DNA from 3 places in the Nonomuraea sp. NPDC001636 genome. Region 2 is predicted to be linked to each of the others. Evidence: riboswitches for the same ligand, from Rfam matches in the RefSeq annotation. Region 2 holds a riboswitch; each other region holds the start of a gene.
The links. A riboswitch is a leader RNA that binds a small molecule or an ion and turns the genes downstream of it on or off. The one in region 2 is predicted to bind cyclic di-AMP.
Positions count from the first base shown of each region.

Region 1: linked by a shared signal. The riboswitch ahead of ABT158_RS08905 (C40 family peptidase) and the one ahead of ABT158_RS33720 (VldE C-terminal domain-containing protein) in region 2 are both predicted to bind cyclic di-AMP.
Region 3: linked by a shared signal. The riboswitch ahead of ABT158_RS06855 (CHAP domain-containing protein) and the one ahead of ABT158_RS33720 (VldE C-terminal domain-containing protein) in region 2 are both predicted to bind cyclic di-AMP.

Region 1 is NZ_JBEOZT010000003.1:383,025-387,293, reverse strand. Features, by position in the region: gene ABT158_RS08915 (DUF2306 domain-containing protein) at 1-169, opposite strand, end outside; gene ABT158_RS08910 (NAD(P)-dependent alcohol dehydrogenase) at 351-1,343, shown strand; gene ABT158_RS08905 (C40 family peptidase) at 1,327-1,899, opposite strand; cyclic di-AMP (ydaO/yuaA leader) riboswitch at 1,930-2,091, opposite strand; gene ABT158_RS08900 (3-isopropylmalate dehydrogenase) at 2,191-3,237, shown strand; gene ABT158_RS08895 (branched-chain amino acid aminotransferase) at 3,436-4,269, shown strand, end outside.
Region 2 is NZ_JBEOZT010000022.1:22,838-27,106, reverse strand. Features, by position in the region: gene ABT158_RS33730 (M50 family metallopeptidase) at 1-425, shown strand, start outside; gene ABT158_RS33725 (hypothetical protein) at 592-1,074, shown strand; gene ABT158_RS33720 (VldE C-terminal domain-containing protein) at 1,090-2,067, opposite strand; cyclic di-AMP (ydaO/yuaA leader) riboswitch at 2,073-2,211, opposite strand; gene galT (galactose-1-phosphate uridylyltransferase) at 2,280-3,350, opposite strand; gene ABT158_RS33710 (DeoR/GlpR family DNA-binding transcription regulator) at 3,347-4,126, opposite strand; gene ABT158_RS51340 (50S ribosomal protein bL37) at 4,264-4,269, shown strand, end outside.
Region 3 is NZ_JBEOZT010000002.1:679,760-684,028, forward strand. Features, by position in the region: gene ABT158_RS06845 (aldo/keto reductase) at 1-498, shown strand, start outside; gene ABT158_RS06850 (Gfo/Idh/MocA family protein) at 518-1,471, shown strand; cyclic di-AMP (ydaO/yuaA leader) riboswitch at 1,589-1,726, shown strand; gene ABT158_RS06855 (CHAP domain-containing protein) at 1,740-2,435, shown strand; gene ABT158_RS06860 (class I SAM-dependent methyltransferase) at 2,491-3,309, opposite strand; gene ABT158_RS06865 (YciI family protein) at 3,465-3,902, shown strand; gene ABT158_RS06870 (RNA polymerase sigma factor) at 3,948-4,269, shown strand, end outside.

The DNA of each region.
Region 1 (4,269 bases), on a different contig from region 2:
ACACCAGGGAGGCCGGGATGTGCAGCAGCACCGGCACGGGCATGGCGAAGAAGCGCGCGTTGTCCGCCGTGACGGGGGCGCCGGCGGCCAGTTCGGTCAGCCGGAGTGCGCCGGCGACCAGCGGGACGACGCTGAGCGCGAGCAGCCCGGCGGGTGCGATCCATCTCATGCCTGAGAGCGTGCCGCCCGCGCCCGTGCCGGGGCATCGCGCGGACGGCCGGTCCTGGTTCGCACCATCGGCGGGCGGTCGGTCGTACTTTCGGCCATCGAGCCGTCGCCTTTCGACCGTTGAGCGTCCGCGCAGGTCACGCCCACACTGGCGGCACATCAGCGGCACGAGGGAGAAAACGATGAAGGCGTACGTCCTGCGCTCGTTCGGCTCGCCCGACCAGCTCGTCCTGACCGACGTCGAGCGGCCCGTGCCGCGCGATGACGAGGTGCTGGTCCGGGTGCGGGCCACGTCCGTGCAGCCCTACGACTGGCACTTCATGCGGGGGGAGCCCTACCTGGCCCGGGTCATGGGCGGCGGGGTCGGGCTGCGCCGGCCGCGCATCGCCGTCCTCGGGGCCGACGTGGCGGGGGAGGTCGAGGCGGCCGGGAAGGACGTCACGCTGTTCCGTCCCGGCGACGAGGTGTACGCGATGTCGCTGGGGGGCGGCTTCGGCGAGTACGTCTGCCTGCGGCAGGGCGAGGTGGCGGCCAAACCGGCGGGCCTGTCGTTCGAGCAGGCGGCGGCGGTGCCGATGGCGGCCAACACCGCGCTGATCGCGCTGCGCGACGAGGGACGCCTCCAGCCGGGCCAGAAGGTGCTGGTCAACGGCGCGTCCGGCGGCGTGGGCACGTTCGCCGTGCAGCTCGCCAAGGCGCTGGGGGCGCACGTCACGGGCGTGTGCAGCGGGCGGAACGCGGACCTGGTGCGCTCGCTCGGCGCGGACGACGTCATCGACCACACCAAGGAGGACTTCGCGGCCTCGGGGCGGCGCTTCGACCTGCTGCTCGACGTGGCGGGCGGCCGCCGGCTGCCGGACTGCCGCCGCGTGCTGACCAGGAAGGGCACGTACGTGCTGGTCGGCGGTCCGGCCGGCCGCTGGGTGCAGCCGGCCGGACGCATGTTCGCCGCGCTCGCGTCGGGGCCCTTCGTCCCGCAGCGGATCGTCAGGGCGGACGTCGTCCGCTGCGGGAGCAACAGGGCGAACCTGCTGACGCTGACCGGGTTGATCGAGCGGGGCGCGGTCACCCCGGTCATCGACCGGACCTTCCCCTTCGGCGAGCTCCCGGCGGCCGTCCGCTACCAGGAGGAGGGGCACGCCCCGGGGAAGGTCGTCGTCACAGGGTCGCGGTGAGCATGGCGGGGGCGGGGGCCTTCTGGAGCTGCTTGTAGTCGGCCCAGCGCTTGACGCCCTTGGGGTCGGGGCGAACCGCGCCGACGAAGGCCTGCCTGCGCCACTGCGACAGGCGTTCCTCCTTCACCACGTCGCCGGTGTGGGGGGAGTGGACCATGTAGCCGGGCTTGGAGATCATGCCGACGTGGCCGAGGCCGCTGAAGAACACCAGGTCGCCTGGCTTGAGGTCGTTCCAGGCGATCTTCCTGGAGAAGGCGCCGTACTGCTCCGCGGCGGTTCTGGGGAGCTCGATGCCGGCGTCCTCGTAGGCCCGGAGCATGAGGCCCGAGCAGTCGTAGCCCCGTTCGCTGGCGCCGCCCCACACGTACGGGGTGCCGCGCTTGTCCATGGCGTATTCGAGGGCGACCTTCCAGGCCGGTTTCGGCACGTGCCGTTCCTGGACCTGTTTCACCTGGGGGCCGGTGAGGGTGATGGAGGGGGTGGGGGCGGCCGGAGCGGCCGGAGCGGCGGGAGCCGCGGGGGCGGCAGGCATGAGACCTGCGGCGCCCGCTGCCACCGCCACAAGGATGGCGATGCTAGACAGGGGACTGTCCTTCCACGTGGCCGACCGGGTTAGCTGACGGGCTCGGGCCTGGAAGTAGCCCTACGGCGGTGCTCCTCGGGGGAGAGGCGCGGCCGATTCGCCCCGGGGGGAAAGATGGGTCCCCGGCTCCACGCAGCGGCTGCGTGGATTAGGCTCGTCGGACTCTAACGAAACGGTCAAAAGGTCGCAATCCCCCCAAAACGGATTGTCCGGTTGTTGAGATGATGTGTTCGTCAGCCGAGACGAGCCGGTAAGGTACCGCCCATGGAGTCGCGTAACATCCGCCTGGCCGTCATCCCCGGGGATGGCATCGGCGCCGAGGTCGTAGCCGAAGGGCTCAAGGTCCTGGAGGCCGTGGGCACGAAGATCGAGCCCACCCACTACGACCTGGGCGCAGCCCGCTACCACCGCACGGGCGAGACCCTGCCCGACGCGGTGCTCGAAGAGCTGCGCGGCTACGACGCGATCCTGCTCGGCGCCGTGGGCGACCCCAGCGTGCCGCCCGGCATCCTGGAGCGCGACCTGCTGCTCAAGCTCCGGTTCGAGTTCGACCACTACGTCAACCTGCGGCCGGTCAAGCTGTTCCCCGGCGTCGAGACCGCGCTGGCCGGCGCCACCGCCGAGCACATTGACATGGTCGTCGTCCGCGAGGGCACCGAGGGCCTCTACGCGGGCACCGGCGGCGTCATGCGCCGCGGCACGCCGCACGAGATCGCCACCCAGGAGTCGCTGAACACCGCCCACGGCGTCGAGCGCGTCGTGCGTTACGCCTTCCAGAAGGCTCAGTCGCGGCCCCGCAAGAAGCTCACGCTCGTCCACAAGACGAACGTGCTCACCTTCGCCGGCGACCTGTGGCAGCGCACGGTCAACCGCGTGGCCGCGGAGTTCCCCGACGTCACCACCGACTACAGCCACATCGACGCGGCCTCGATGTTCTTCGTCACCCAGCCCGAGCGCTTCGACGTGATCGTCACCGACAACCTGTTCGGCGACATCATCACCGACCTCGGCGCCGCGATCGCCGGCGGCATCGGCCTGGCGGCCAGCGGCAACATCAACCCCGAGCGCACCTCGCCGAGCATGTTCGAGCCGGTGCACGGCAGCGCGCCCGACATCGCCGGTCAGGGCAAGGCCGACCCGACCGCCACCATCCTGTCCGTGGGCATGCTCCTCGACCACCTCGGCCTGCACGCCGAGGCCGCCAAGGTCGAGCAGGCCGTGGCCGCCGACATCGCCGAGCGGGTGACCGGCCGCGCCGGCCGCACGACCAGCGAGATCGGCGACGCCATCGCCGCGCGAGTAGCCGGCTAGGACCGCCTAGCCCCGCACGCGCCTGGCGGTCCGGACACGGACTGCCAGGCGCTTTTCGCGTTCTTCGGGATTGAACCCCCCAAGTGCCTCTTGCCATCCCAAATCGCGAGACACTAGGAAGTACGAATACTGCTCGCGGGCAGTAGCTACCAGAATCAGCTTTCGAGTCGCAGATTCGTAGAGAGAAGGACCGTCGTCATGACCATCGCTCAGAAGCTCAGCTTCGACGTGCAGCATTCCGACCACGCTCGCACCGCGGCCGAGCGGGAGCAGGTACTGGCGAACCCCGGGTTCGGGCAGGTCTTCACCGACCACATGATCTCGATCGACTACACCGACGGCGAGGGCTGGCACGACGCCAGGCTCATGCCGTACGGGCCGCTCTCGCTCGACCCCGCGACCTCGGTCTTCCACTATGCGCAGGAGCTGTTCGAGGGCCTGAAGGCGTACCGGCAGATCTCCGGCTCGATCGCGACCTTCCGGCCGTACGCGAACGCCGCCCGCTTCAACCGCTCGGCCGAGCGCATGGCCATGCCCGAACTGCCGGAGGAGGCGTTCGTGGAGTCGCTGGAGCTGCTGGTCTCGGCCGACAAGGAGTGGGTGCCGACCACCGAGGGCCACAGCCTCTACCTGCGCCCGTTCATGTTCGCCACGCAGGCCGGGCTCGGCGTCAACTACCCGTCGAAGACCTACAAGTACATGGTGATCGCCTCGCCGGCGGCCTCGTACTTCAGCGGCGGCATCAAGCCCGTCTCGGTCTGGCTGTCCACCGAGTACACGCGCGCCGCGCCCGGCGGCACCGGCTTCGCCAAGTGCGGCGGCAACTACGCCGCCGCCTTCGTCGCCCAGCGCCAGGCCGTCGACAACGGCTGCGACCAGGTCGTCTGGCTCGACGCCCACAAGCACGAGTACGTCGAGGAGATGGGCGGGATGAACCTGTTCTTCGTCTTCGGCAACAAGCTCGTCACCCCGGCGCTCACCGGCACACTGCTGCCCGGCATCACCCGGGAGTCGATCCTGGAGATGGCCGGC
Region 2 (4,269 bases):
GCTCGATGGTCAACCTGCCGGCGAAGATGGTCGGCGTCTGGAACGCCGCCTTCTCCGGCGACAAGCGCGACCCCGAGGGCCCGGTCGGCGTGGTGGGCGCGGGCCGGCTCGGCGGCGAGATCCTGGCCTCCGACATGTCCAACAAGAGCAAGCTGTTCACCTTCGTCAGCCTGCTGGCCGGGTTCAACCTGGCGATCGGCCTGTTCAACCTGATCCCGCTGCTGCCCCTCGACGGCGGCCACATCGCGGGCGGCCTGTGGGAGGGCATCAAGCGCGGCTACGCCAAGATCATGCGCCGCCCCGAGCCCCGCTACGTCGACATCGCCAAGGTGCTGCCGCTCACGTACGCGATGGCGTTCGTGCTGATCATCATGGCCGGTCTGCTGGTCTACGCCGACCTGGTCAACCCCCTCACGCTCGGCTGACCCGGCCGGCGCGCCACGGGCGGGGGCTACCGGGCCTGGCGCACGCTGCGACGCCAGACCTCGGCGATGTCGCCGACGGCGGTGACGTCCCGGGTGGCGTCGCCCTCGACCAGCACCAGGTCCGCGCGCAGACCGGGGCGATCCGGCCGCGGTCGGCCAGCCCGAAGTGCCGGGCGGGCACGCTGGTCGCGGCGGCCGGCGCCTCCTCGGCGCCGAGCCCGGCCTCGGTGAGCAACCGCAGCTCGCGGTGCAGCCCGGCGCCGAGGGCGGGCACGAACGGGGTGGCGTCGGTCCCGGCGGGCAGCGGCACGCCCGCGCGGCGCAGGGCCCGCAGCGCGCCGACGGCATGGGCGGAGCTGCCTGGACGAACGCCGGCGCCTGCGCCGGGTCGGGGACGAAGTCGATCGCCGTGACGTCGAGCCCGTCCAGGACGGTGTCCGCCAGGGCCGCCGGCAACTGGGTCGGGTGCCCGCCCGGAGCGGTGGCCAGCGTGCCGGCGCTGCGCAGGTCGGCCACGTCGTCGTTCTCGGCGGCCGGCCGCCGCTGCCCGGCGAGGATCTGCGGCAGGCAGAACATCACGCCCGAGGGCGACCGGATCGCCGCCGTCTACTCGGTCACCAACCCCGGCAAGCTCGCCGGCATCCGCTGAGCCGCCGGTCCGCGGCTAGTTCATCGAGATGTGCACGTGGTCGTAGTGGTTCTCGGTGATGCTGCCGCGGTCGGACATCGGGCGCCAGCCCGAGCCCTGGTTGATGCGCTGCTTCCAGATCACGTACTTGACGCCCAGCTTGGCCTTGTTCTTCAGCGCCCAGTCGGCCAGGCGGTCGCCGAGGGCGTTGTTGACGGCGCTCGGCATGGTGCCGCCCGTGCTCATCATGAAGTCGCAGGCCCGGCCGAGCGGGTGCTCGCCGCTGGAGCCGGACCGGAAGCAGCCCACCTCGTACGGCAGCGAGAAGCTCTTCTGCACCTGCGCGCGCATCAGCCGGGTGCGCGGCGTGATGTTGTCCGAGCCGGACGGCAGCTCGGGCGCCCAGCTCCCGTCGGACTTCTTGCCCGGCCCGAACGGCACGAGGTCCTGCAGCTTCTTCTTGATGTCGTCGATGACGTCCTGGGCGTCGTCGCGCTGCTCGGCCACCTCCGCCGTGCCTGCCTTCAGCTCCGTCGCGAGCGTGGCGGCGGCCGTGACGGCCTTCTTCTGGTCGTCGCGGGCCTTGGCCACGCTGTCCACGACCGCCTGCTGCTCGGCGGTGAGCTGTTCGAGGACGGCCGCGCCGCCGCCGTCCGGGGTCAGCATGAAGCCCGGAAGGGAGGCGTCGCGGCTCTGGTAGCGCAGCCGGGCGATCTCGGCGACCCGCTGCTCGGCCGTGGCCACCGCCTGCTCGGCGGCGGCGAGCCGCTGCTGGGCCGCGGTGGCGGCCTGCTGGGCCTTGGCCAGCTCGACCCGCTTGAGGTTGTACGTCTCGATGAGCTTGTCGACCTTGCGGTTGAGCTGCTTGAGCTGGGCCCGCAGCTGCGCCTCGGACGGCTTGGGCGCGGCTGCCACGGCGGCTGACCCGGAGACTGTGGCGGCCGCCGGATGGACGAGCAGGGCGGTGGCGGTGATGAGACCGACGGCAAGACTCGCGGGGGACGAAGCCGCCACGTGGTTGTTCCTCTCCCTCTGCCGGCCGGGTTAGCTGACGGGTTCGGGCACGGGAGCAGTCCCTACCACTTGCGCGGATTCACCCCGGATGCGATGGGTCCCCGGCTCCCGGGCAACACGCCCGGGATTAGGCGTACAACGACCGTTATGGCCGGTGTCTAACGGGATATTAGTGGTAGATCACGAGTCATGCGACTTTAATGAGAAACCAATTAGTGATCAATTCGTGATCGCAACATGCGTGCCGCCTCCTCCGGCAGCACGTCGTTGACGAAGGCCCCCATGGCAGACTCCGAGCCCGCCAGGTACTTCAGCTTCCCGGGCGCCCGCCTGATGCTGAACAGCTCCAGGTGCAGGTAGGCCAGCTCGCGGCCGTACCGCACCGGCGCCTGGTGCCAGGCCGAGATGTACGGCATCGCCACCCCGAACAGCGCGTCGAGCGCCCGCAGCACCGAGGTGTACAGCGGCGCGAACGCGGCCCGCTCCTCCTCCGACAGCGCCGCCAGGTCGGGCACCTGCCGGTGCGGATACACGTGCACCTCGAACGGCCAGCGCGCGGCGGCCGGCACGAACGCCGTCCAGAGCTCGTTGGCGGCCACCACCCGCGTGCCGGCGGCCTGCTCGGCGGCCAGCACGTCGGCGAACAGGTTGCCACCCGTGTGCCGCGCGGCGGCCCCGAGCTGGACCTTGGTGCGCGGGGTCACGTAGGGGTAGGCGTAGATCTGCCCGTGCGGGTGGGGGAGCGTGATGCCGATCTCCTCGCCCCGGTTCTCGAAGCAGAAGACCTGCTCGACGCCCTCGATGCCGGACAGCTCGGCCGTGCGGTCGGCCCACGCCTCCATGACCAGCCGGACCTGGGCGTTGGAGAGCCTGGAGAAGGAGGAGGAGTGGTCGGAGGTGAAGCAGACCACCTCGCATCGTCCGACACCCGGCCGCACCTCACTCAGGCCGCCGACATCCCCGTAAGTCCCAAAATTTCCGGAGAAAGAGGGAAAGCGGTTCTCGAACACCACCACGTCGTAGTCATGGGCCGGGATCTCCGACGCCCGCGTGGCGGACGACGGGCACAACGGGCACTCGTCGGCCGGCGGCAGGAACGTCCGCGTCTGCCGGTGGCCGGCGATCGCGATCCACTCCTCGGTCAGCGGGTCGTAGCGCAGCTCGGAGGCCACCGGCCGCGGGTCGAGCGGCCGCCGGTCGATCGCGCTCCGGTCGGCGTCGTCGCGCCGGTCGAAGTAGATCAGCTCTCGGCCGTCTGCCAGGTGGGTGATGGTGCGCTTCAAGGCGTGCCCTCCGCGATGATCAGTTCTCCGGCCCGTTCGGCCAGCTCGGTGCGTGCTTCCTCGGGCAGCCCCGCGTCGCTGATGACCACGTCGGCCTCGGTCAGCTCGGCGATCGTGCTGATGCCGACCGTGTTCCATTTGGTGTGGTCGGCGGGGACCACCAGCCGGTGCGCCGCGGCCACCAGCTCCCTGTCGGTCTCGGACTCCAGCAGGTTGGGCGTGGTGAACCCGGCGCGCAGGCTCATGCCGTGCACCCCGAGGAAGAGCGTGTCCACGTGCAGTCGGCGGATGGCCGCCACCGCCACGGGGCCGACGAGCGCGTCGGAGGGCGTGCGCACGCCGCCGGTCAGCACGACCGTGCGGTCGGCGCGCGGGTTGCGGTGGAAGACCTCGGCGACGGGGATCGAGTTGGTGATCACGGTCAGCTCGGCCACCGCGACCAGGTGGTGGGCCAGCGCCCACGTGGTGGTGCCGGCGGAGAGCGCCACGGCGGTGCCCGGCCGGACGAGGGTGGCCGCGTGCCGCGCGATGGCCTCCTTCTCCTGCTGCTGGCGGGCGGACTTGGCGGTGAAGCCGGGCTCCTCGGTCGAGCCGGGGCCGAGGGCCGTCGCGCCGCCGTGGACCTTCTCCAGCAGCCCGCGCTCGGCCAGCACCTCAAGGTCGCGGCGTATCGTCATGTCGGAGACGCCGAGCTCGCGCACGAGGTCGGCCACCCGGACGCCGCCGCTGCTGCGCACGCGTTCGAGGATCGTCTGCTGACGCTGCTGTGCGAGCACGCCCACCCCTTCCAACAGATTCCACCAAATTATGACACGACTTTGTTGAGGAATGTTAGGTCACGGCGTATCGCTTGTGCGACCCGCGGGCAGGGGAGACCTTGAAGGTCACGATCCCGACCGCAGGAGGTGAGCCCATGGCG
Region 3 (4,269 bases), on a different contig from region 2:
CCGGAGCAGGACAGGTACGTGCAGGCCTGGCGGGCGCTGGAGAAGATCTATCGGGACGGCCGGGCCAAGGCCATCGGGGTCTCCAACTTCACGGTCGCCACCCTGACCCGGCTGATGGAGGAGACCGACATCACGCCGTCGATCAACCAGATCGAGCTCCACCCGTACTTCCAGCAGCGCGAGATGCGGGCCTTCCACGAGGCCAACGGCATCCTGACCGAGGCGTGGAGCCCGCTCGGGCAGGGCAAGGGGCTGCTGGCCGACCCGGCGCTGCGCGTGCTGTCGGAGAAGTACGGCAAGACGCCCGCCCAGATCGTGCTCCGCTGGCACCTGCAGCTCGGCAACGTGGTGATCCCCAAGTCGGTCACGCCGTCGCGGATCGAGGAGAACATCGACGTGTTCGACTTCATCCTCGACACCGAGGACATGGCGGCCATCGGCGCGATGAACGCGGGGCGGCGGATCGGGCCCGACCCCGACTCGTTCAACCTGACCTGAGCGCTCTACGATCTCGGTCGTGCGAGATTTCACCTGGGGAATAGCGGCGACCGGCGGCATCGCGCGTACCGTGGGGTCGGCCATCGTGGCCGAGCCCGGCATGCGGGTGGCCGCCGTCGGCTCGCGGAGCCCGCTCAGGGCGCGGGCGCTGGCCGACGAGCTGGGCGCGGAGTCGGCCTACGGCTCCTACGAGGCCCTGTGCGCCGATCCGGCCGTCGACGCGATCTACGTCGCCACGCCGCACGCCCAGCACCTGGAGGTGGCCGAGGCCGCCATCGCGGCGGGCAAGTCGGTGCTGTGCGAGAAGCCGCTGGCGGCCGACGTGGCCGACGCCGAGCGCATGGTGGCGCTGGCCCGCGCGGCCGGGGTCTTCCTCATGGAGGCCATGTGGATGCGCTTCAACCCGCTCATCCAGCAGGTGGCGGCCGATCCGCGCTTCGGTGAGATCCGGTCGGTGCGGGCCTCGTTCGGCTTCGCGCTGCCCTATGACCCCGCCCACCGGCTGTGGGCGCCGGAGCTGGGCGGCGGGGCCCTGCTCGACCTGGGAATCTACCCGTTCGGGCTGGCCCAGCTGCTGCTCGGCATGCCCGCGGAGCTGCGCATGGCCGGCTCGCTGGCGCCCAGCGGGGTCGACGCCGAGGCCGGCGGGCTGCTGCTGTACCCAGGCGGGCGGCGGGCGCTGGTGGACGTCTCGCTGCTGGCGCATCATGCCAACGACGCGAGCGTGGTGGGCACGTCGATGCGGGCCGACATCCTGGCGCCGTTCTGGGCGCCGCGGCGGGTGCTGCTGTCGGGGCCGTCGATGGAGACGGAGGAGCTGGTGCTCGACCCGGCCGACAACGGTTACGCGGGCGAGCTGCGCGAGGTGCGCACGGCCACGATCGAGGGCCGCACGGAGAGCGCGATCATGCCCCTTGACGAATCCCTTGCCATGATGGGGCTTCTGGCCGAAGCGCGGGCGCAACTCTCCTAGCTGGACCTTTAGCCACTTGCCTGACTCTTGCCCGATGTATTACCTTGTGGGGCATCTCGCGGCAGACGTCCGGTTTGTCCGGCTTTGTCCAACCATCGCACGACATTTCACAGGATCGTCCTGTGACCGCTGAATCCGCCTCCGGGCGGAACCGGGGACCCACGTCCTTTGGGGTGAATCGGCACTTCGGTGCCGTAGGGCAGCTTCCACGTCCGAACCCGTCAGCTAACCCGGTAAGCGGCATGGAAGCAAGGAGTTAATGCCCTCGATGGCCAAGCACCGTCCCATCCGTGCCCCGAAGATCACCTACGCCCACGCCGCGCTCGGCGCGGCCATCCTCGCCTCCGCCATCGGCGGCCACGCCACCGCCGCCGCCGCCGACAGCGCCGGCCCGGCCGCCGCGGCCGGCCACTCGGCCGTCGCGCCGCAGGCCGCCGCCCAGACCCGCAAGGCGGAGGAGACCCAGGTCAACGTCACCGCCCAGCAGGTCCTGGCGATGGCCAAGGCCCAGGTCGGCACCTCCGAGAACGCCTACGGCGGCGGCACCAAGTTCCAGAAGTGGTACGCCGACTCCCAGCGCGCCGCCGAGACCATCGCCCGCGACGGCGGCACCCGCGCCATGTACCTGAATGCCCCCTGGTGCTCGATCTTCGTCTCCTGGGTCGGCGAGCAGACCGGCGCCCGGCCGCAGGTCGGCTGGGACGCCTGGACCGTCGCCCACGCCAAGTGGTTCGCCGCCAACGACCGCTGGGGCGCCGAGGCCAGGCCCGGCGCGGTGGTCTTCTTCTCCTGGGGCGGCAGCAAGAGCCTGGACGCCATCCAGCATGTCGGCTTCGTCGTCAAGGACAACGGCGACGGCACCATCTCCACGATCGAGGGCAACACCGGCAACGGCAAGGTCGAGGAGCGCGTCCGTCCGAAGTCGCAGGTCGTCGGCTACGGCTACCCGCAGTACGCCAGCTGACCTCCGCGCCGCTCCGAGCGCGCGTCCCGCACGAGGGGCGCGCGCTCGCCGCGTCTCAGGGCCGGACCGCCACCAGCGAGTAGAGGATCGGCAGGTGCGAGTCCCCGAACGGGAACCGGTACCGGCCGTCCGGGCCCTCGGGCAGCAGGCCGCGCGGGTCGAGGTCGGTCTCGACGTGCTCGCCCAGCTCGGCCACCGTGAACCCGGCCCGCGCCGCCGCCGTGACGATCTCGCCCACCGAGTACGGGTACTCGACCGCCTCGTGCGTCTCGGTCACCACCGCGGCGTCGGCGTACGTGCCGGTCACCGTCTCCCGGTGGGCCTGGCCGCCGCCGTAGGGCCAGTCGGCCACCAGCGGGTCGAGCGAGGCCACCGTCTGGTAGGCCGGATGCAGGTCGACCAGCACCAGCCGCCCGCCCGGCCGCAGCGCCATGGCCGCGCCGCGCATCCAGCCGTCCAGGTCGCCGATCCAGCACAACACGCCGTACGTGGCCACCGCCACGTCGAAGCCGCCGGCCAGCTCCGCCGGCAGCCGCTGCGTGTCGGCCTCCACGAACGTGGCCGCCAGCCCGGCCCTGGCCGCCAGGTCGCGGGCGCGCGCGACCGCCACCGGGGAGAAGTCGACGCCGGTCACCCGCGCACCGAGACGTGCCCAGCTCAGCGTGTCCAGGCCGAAGTGGCACTGCAGGTGGAGCAGGTCCCGGCCGGCGACGTCGCCGGCCAGGCGGCGTTCGAGCGGGTAGAGGGTCTGCCGGCCGGCGAGGAAGGCGTCGACGTCGTAGAACCGGTCGGCCGCGGTGGAGCCGTGGACGCGGGCGCGCTCGTCCCACAGGGCCCGGTTGGGGACGGAGGCGTCTGGTGCGGGTCGGGGCATGGGGCGAGGATGGCACATCGGCCACCCGCCCGCACGACCGGTACGGTGCCCTGGAAGCGGACGGCCCGCGCCCGCGTGTCGATCCGGCCGGCGCCCGTTCGACGCTTCGGCGAGGCCGGCTCCGCCCCGGGGCCGCGGACGGAAGGGACGGCAGGATGAAATTCATGATCGTCGGCAAGGCCAACGGGGAGACCGAGGCCGGGGCGCTGCCCAGCCAGGAGCTCGTCGACAACATGCACGCCTACAACGAGGCGCTGGCCAAGGCCGGGGTGCTGCTGGCCGCCGAAGGGCTCTACCCGAGCTCGCAGGGCGCGCAGATCGCCTACAGCGGCGGCCGGGCCACGGTGATCGACGGCCCGTTCGCCGAGGCCAAGGAGCTGATCGCGGGGTTCTGGCTGATCCAGGTGAAGTCCAGGGAGGAGGCTCTGGAATGGGCCATGCGCGTGCCCGTCCCGGAGGGCTATGACGGGATCGGCCTGGACGTGTGGCGAGTGTACGACGCCTCCGACGCGCCCGACGCGGCCTCGTCCGACCCGGCGGAGGTCGAGCGGGAGAGGGCCATGCGCCGGCGTCTGGGCGGGCGGGAGAGCTGACCTCGGCTTGCGGACCCCGGACGGTGCTGGTGTCATGAGCCGGTGATGGCTTCCGACACCCACCGGGCGATCGAGGCGGTCTGGCGGATCGAGGCGCCCCGGCTCATCGCCGGCCTGGCCGGGCTGGTCCGCGACGTCGGCCTGGCCGAGGAGCTGGCCCAGGACGCGCTGGTCGCGGCCCTGGAGCAGTGGCCGGAATCGGGCGTGCCACGCAACCCGGGCGCCTGGCTGATGACGGTGTCCAAACGCCGCGCCGTCGACCTGATCCGCCGGAACGAGCGCATGTCCCGCAACCTGGCCGAGCTGGGCCACCGGCTGGAGACCGCCGTGGAGCCGCCCGAGCCCGACGAGATCGAGGACGACCTGC